2 regions of the Halanaerobium sp. DL-01 genome follow, and region 1 is predicted to be linked to the other one. Evidence: riboswitches for the same ligand, from Rfam matches in the RefSeq annotation. Region 1 holds a riboswitch; the other holds the start of a gene.
The links. Region 1 has a riboswitch for cyclic di-GMP ahead of DER71_RS09630 (GspE/PulE family protein). Riboswitches for the same ligand answer to the same signal wherever they lie in the genome.
Positions count from the first base shown of each region.

Region 2: linked by a shared signal. The riboswitch ahead of flgB (flagellar basal body rod protein FlgB) and the one ahead of DER71_RS09630 (GspE/PulE family protein) in region 1 are both predicted to bind cyclic di-GMP.

Region 1 covers NZ_QPJN01000030.1:10,568-13,722, reverse strand. Annotated here, with positions in the region: gene DER71_RS09635 (heme NO-binding domain-containing protein) at 1-586, opposite strand, end outside; gene DER71_RS11985 (hypothetical protein) at 781-927, shown strand; cyclic di-GMP riboswitch class I at 925-1,008, shown strand; gene DER71_RS09630 (GspE/PulE family protein) at 1,199-2,899, shown strand; gene DER71_RS09625 (type IV pilus twitching motility protein PilT) at 2,923-3,155, shown strand, end outside.
Region 2 covers NZ_QPJN01000013.1:24,173-27,327, forward strand. Annotated here, with positions in the region: gene DER71_RS06035 (chemotaxis protein CheC) at 1-327, shown strand, start outside; gene DER71_RS06040 (chemotaxis protein CheD) at 317-811, shown strand; gene DER71_RS06045 (response regulator) at 903-1,256, shown strand; cyclic di-GMP riboswitch class I at 1,377-1,455, shown strand; gene flgB (flagellar basal body rod protein FlgB) at 1,518-1,940, shown strand; gene flgC (flagellar basal body rod protein FlgC) at 1,943-2,383, shown strand; gene fliE (flagellar hook-basal body complex protein FliE) at 2,395-2,697, shown strand; gene fliF (flagellar basal-body MS-ring/collar protein FliF) at 2,772-3,155, shown strand, end outside.

The sequences.
Region 1 (3,155 bases):
CCAGAATTTTAGAGAATAAGTATTTTTTTTCATTTCTAAATGATTTTTCAAAGCTAATATGTATAGTTAAGAAATTTCGTCCATCATCCAGGGTTCCTCTATCAATTTCTTCAACTTCAATAGGAGTTTTAAAAAATGAAGAACTGCCCTCTAAAAGCCCTAAAAAATAATCGTACATTCCTCTTTTAGACTTATATGTCATTTCTATTTTATGGCCATTTAATTCTTTTGCCCGCAGGCGAGGAGGATTGGCTCCTGGAATCATTTCTGTTAACTGCAGATGTACGGTGTCCATCAACATTAAAAAGTTTTTTAAAGTACGATTGCTGAAATATGATGGAAACCAGTTTGAAAAAGTTTCAATATTTTTCTTCCCCATATCATGCCAGATTTCACCAGGCTTTTTACCTACCTCCTGTCCTATATATTTCATTAAATCCTTTGTTTTTTGATCTTCAATTGTTGTCATTGGTGTGATAATCAAATCCTCTTTAAATCCCGCTTTCTTTTTTGCTCTGCTGACTACTTCCTCTCCATAAGTTTTGGTAAGAGTTTTAAGCCAGGTCGAAACGACTGTTCCCTTCATATACTTCCCCCCAGTAATAATTTTAATTTCAAAATTTCAATAGAATTTTTTTCCTTTATCTTAAAACATAGTTTAAATAAAAATAGCTCAATAAATTAAGCTATATTAATAATAATTATTCGCGATTAAGGGAATAATACCTGCTTTAGAAGCAAAAAAATTTTAGGTACCTCCATTTGGGTACCAGGTACAAAATGGCCTTTTGGTACCAGGTACAGAAGACTGGTTTTGTACCTGGTACAGAAGGCAAGGCAGAAGGTGTTCGGATTCAGGTAAAAAAATACTTTCTTTTTGTGGTAAAATATAATATAATTAAACTAAAATGGGGAAGTTATAAATAAATATAAAAGCAAAACAGTTGAAAGGCTGTGACGCAAAAACATAAGTCTAAGGGGAAACCTATGATAGTTATGTTTACCTCAGGTGGGAAATTGCCGAAGTGATTATGCTAATGGCAATTTTTTTATTTTATAAACTATAGTTTATAAAAGATTAAAATTAAATTAGAAAAGTGCAGGGAAAATTAATATTCTGTTGAATTTTGTTATAACAGCAAAATAATTTACAAATTATTTCAAAAATCGATAAAAAATTTTATTGTGGGGTGATAATTTGGCTTTCGGAAACCGCAAAAAAATAGGAGAACTTTTATTAGACCATGAATATATAAATAGAGAACAGTTAGATTTAGCTTTAGAAAAGATGGAGAACACTGACAAAAAAATTGGGGAAGTTTTAGTTGAATTGGGGTATATTCGGGAAGAAGATTTAATAGAAGTTTTGGAATTTCAAAGAGGAATTCCACATGCAGATTTGGATAAATATTTTTTTGATCCTTCTCTATCAGAATTAATTCCCGAAAATATGGCACGAAGATATTTAGCAGTTCCTATTGAAAAAAAAGGGGAAAGCAAATTAAAAGTTGTAATGGCAGATCCAACAGATCTGGTAGCTATAGATGATTTAGAAATGTTAAGCAATTTAACTATTGAACCACTTTATGGTGCTCCTAATCAAATTCGTTCAGCTATAAATAGGCTGTATGGTAGTGAAGATATAGACATTTCCAATATTTTCGAAGATTTTAATTTAGATGATGTAGAAGATGTATCTGACAACCAAAATGAAGAGATATATGAAGAAGCAGAGCTCAGAGAGATGGTTGATGAAGCACCAATAATAAAATTGGCAAATTATATTATTTCTAAAGCCTATCAAAAAGGTGCAAGTGATATTCATATTGAGCCTGAAGAAAATAATATTAGAGTTCGATTCAGAATTGATGGTGTTTTGAAAAAGGAAATGACAGCACCCAAATCTTCTCATAGAGCTTTAGTTTCCAGAATTAAGATTATTGCTAATCTAGATATTACCGAACATCGAGTACCCCAGGATGGCCGAATAAAGATGATTTTTAAAGGAGAAAATCTGGATATGCGTGTTTCTACTTTACCAACAATTAAAGGGGAAAAGGTAGTTATTCGTCTTTTAGCAAGAAATACGAACCTTCTAGATTTAGATAATTTAGGCTTATCAGATTATAATAGAGTTAAATTTGGAAATTTAATCAAAAAACCGAATGGTGTTCTATTATTAACTGGACCAACTGGGAGTGGAAAGTCAACAACTCTTTTTGCAGCTTTAAATGAACTTAATAGCCCTAAAATAAATATCGTTACAATTGAAGATCCAGTTGAATATCAAATTTCTGGTATTAATCAGGTTCAGGCTAAGGTAAAGGCAGGATTAACTTTTGCTAAAACACTTAGGTCAATTTTAAGACAGGATCCAGATATAATAATGATTGGAGAAATGCGAGATGAAGAAACTGCAGAAATAGCTGTCCGATCTGCTTTAACTGGGCATCTCGTTTTTAGTACTCTCCATACAAACGATGCCGTTAGTTCAATTACTAGATTGGTTGATATTGGGTTAGCACCATATCTTGTAGCTGCTTCTTTAAATGGTGTAGTAGCTCAGAGGCTTGTTAGAAGGCTCTGTCCCTATTGTAAAGAAAAAAGAAAATTGGATAAGCTTGATTTAAAATACCTGGGAGATCCTGAAATTGAAGAAGCATATTTTGCAGTCGGTTGTGAAAAGTGTAATAATACTGGCTATAATGGACGTTTAGCAATTCAGGAAATTTTTGAGGTAGATAATAGGGTAAAAGAAATGATAAGTGATAATATTTCTAAAGAAAAAATAAGTGAATATGCAAAAAACAATGGAATGATAACTTTAAAAGAAGATGGAATTACCAAAATTAAAGCAGGAGAAACAGATGTTTCTGAGGTTGAAAGAATTATATATTAACGATAGATTGGAGAGTGATGTGATTGGAATTTGAAGAGCTATTAAAAATAATATCTCAGGAAGATCAGATTTCTGATCTTCATTTAACAGTATTTTCTCCCCCTTATATTAGGAAAAATGGGAAGCTTAGACCCTATGATAAGTATAATAAAGAATTAAGTGTTGAAGATACTGAAAATTTAGCTAAAGAAATGATGAGTGATAAACAGTACAAAGAATTTAAGGAAAAAGGAGAGATTGATTTTTCATATAGAAT
Region 2 (3,155 bases), on a different contig from region 1:
AACACTGATAGTCTTCCAGAAAAAAAGATGCAGATGTCTGCTTTAAATGAATTGGGAAATATATTGAGTGGAGCTTATCTTAGAGCAATAAATGATTTTACAGATCTAAATTTAAATCAATCTGTACCAGCTCTGGCTTTTGATATGGCTGCAGCTGTGCTGAGCTCTTCTGTAATTGATTACAGCCAGACAGAAGATTATATTCTTCTTTTGGAAACGGAATTTATTGCAGGAGATGAAAAGTTAGAGATATTTTATTTCTTTATTCCCGAAAAAGATTCGCTGGATATTCTTTTTGAGCGGCTGGGGGCTGATAGTGTTGATTAATCAGCAGACAGCAGAGAAAATTATCGTTAAAATGGCAGATTATGCAGTAGGAGAACAGGGCCTGCTGCTTGCCACACTGGGTCTTGGTTCATGTGTAGGGATTGCTCTTTATGACAGTTTTAGAAAGATAGGCGGTCTGATTCATATTATGCTGCCAGAAAATCCCGGTCAGAAAAAAATTGTTAAATATGCCGACACCGGTATACCTTTTCTGATTAGTGAGCTAGAAGATATGGGTGCTTCAAAAAGAAGGATGACAGCAAAAATTGTTGGTGGTGCTGGGATGTTTAAGTTTGAAGGTGGAGATCCTGTTATGCAGATTGGACGCAGAAATGTAGAAGCAGTGAAAAATATACTTAAAGAAGAAAATATCAAAATAATCGGGGAAGATGTTGGGAAAGATTATGGTAGATCTATGTATTTTTATTTAGATGATGGAAAGGTAGAAGTAAAGTCATTTAGTCGGGATTTGTTAATAATTTGAAAAAATTATATTTTGACATTGTAAATAAAAATATAATCTGTTATTATAATAAATAATGGCGGCTATAATTCTCAGAGGAGGTAATCATTAAATGCCAAGAGTATTAGTAGTGGACGACGCAGCATTTATGCGCTTGAATTTAAAAAATATATTAAAAGATGAATTTGAAGTTGTAGGTGAAGCAGAAAACGGTAAACAGGCTGTAGAACTATATCAGGAATTAGAGCCGGATATTGTTACTATGGATATAACAATGCCTGTTATGGATGGTCTGGAAGCAATTAAAGCAATTCAGGATATTGATCCTGATGCACAGATAGTTGTCTGCAGTGCAATGGGACAGCAGAAAATTGTTATTCAGGCAATTGAAATGGGAGCAAAAGACTTTATAGTTAAACCATTTAAAAAAGATAGGGTTATGGAATCTTTAAAAAAATTAATATAAAAATAGGATTTTGAGATTATATATCCAATATTATAATAAATAAGAAGAGTTATTATTAGAGTAAAAATTACATATTACGCTATTTTTTAATAAAATAACTTTATTTTACGTTTTAATCTTATTTATTTTTGGCAAAATCGGTGAAAACCGGTGACGCAAAGCTATGGGTCTAATACAAAATGACTGCCAGGCTGCAAAAGCTATTTTTTAATTCTATAGCTGATGCTGCTGTAGAATTTTCTTTTATATGGAGGTGGTTTTTTGACAGATTATATTTCATTAATAACAGCTGCTTTAGATGGAGCCTCCAGACGTGGTGAGTTAATTGCAAATAATATTGCAAATGCAACTACTCCTGGATATAAAAGGCAGGATATTAATTTTCAGCAAGTACTGAAAAGACAAATGAATGGAAGTCAGAATGGTACCAGGTTACGATTGGACACCACTGATAAAAATCATATTTCTGCTCCTGGTGTAAAAAATAATGATTCTTTTAAAAAAAGCAGTTTTTTAGAAAAAAGTAATAAAAATGGAAGTTACAGAAATGATAAAAATAATGTAGATATAGATGTAGAGGTGGCAGAAATGGCGAAAAATAGCATTTATTATAATGTTCTTACAAGGAGAGCTGCTGCAAGATTCTCCACACTTAATCAGGTTATAGAAAAAGGGGGTAGTTAGATTTGTTTAGTGGAATAGATATTAGTGCATCTGGTTTAACTGCTCAGAGATTGAGAATGGATATAATTTCTGGGAATATAGCCAATGTGGAAACTACCAGAACAGAAGATGGTGGTCCATACAGGCGAAAAGTTGCTGTTTTTCAGGAAAAGCTGCAAAATAAAATGTCAGTTTTTGGTTCTGGCTTATCTGTCCTAAATGATAACGCTAACGATAAAGGTGTAGAAGTTAAAGAGATTAGAGAAGACCAGAGCCCCTTTAAAATTGAATACAGACCCAACCACCCTGATGCAGATGAGGATGGTTATTTGCGGCTTCCCAATATAAGTATTATGACAGAAATGATAAATATGATAGATGCAACTAGAGCTTATGAAGCTAATGTTCAGGCAATTTCTAACTACAAGAACATGGCAGCAAGTGCTCTGGATATCAGCAGATAGGAGGAATTACATTGCTGGATAAAATGGGAATTAACCCTGCAACAGATATTTTTGAACATTATTCTCTAGAAAACAAGGAAAAAGAAAATACAAAAAGTGATTTTAAAAATCTTTTCAAAGAGAAAATTATGGAAGTAAACAACCTTCAAAAAAATTCGGAAGAGATGACAGCCAAATTTGCTGCCGGTGAAACAGATAATATTCATCAGGTGATGATAGCTGGAGAAAAGGCTAAAATAGCTTTAAATTTAACCACAGCCGTGCAGAATAAAATTGTGGAAGCATATAAAGAAGTTATGAGAATACAGGTATAATATATATTAATATTAATTTTTACAGAAAAATCAGCAATTTATATTAATGAATTTTCTTTGAGAGAGGTATTAAGATGGCCGATTTTTTTAATAAATATAGAGAAGAATTTAACAAAGTATGGGGAAAATTAAATAATAATATAAAAATCATAATAATTGTAAGTACTATTCTCCTTGCAGCTGGTTTCGGCTATCTAATAATAAGGGGTAGTACAGCAAATTATAAACCCCTTTATACTAATCTTACGACACGGGATACTGCTGCCATTGTCGAAAAATTAAAAGAAGACCAGGTAGATTACAAACTGTCAGGTAATGGCTCCACAATTCTGGTTCCAGAAGATCAGCTGTATCAGTTAAGGATAGAACTTGCTGGAGCAGGACTGCCTGATCAAGGAGTTGTGGGATTTGAAATTTTTGACAGCAGTCAGTTTGGGACAACAGAATTCGAACGAAAA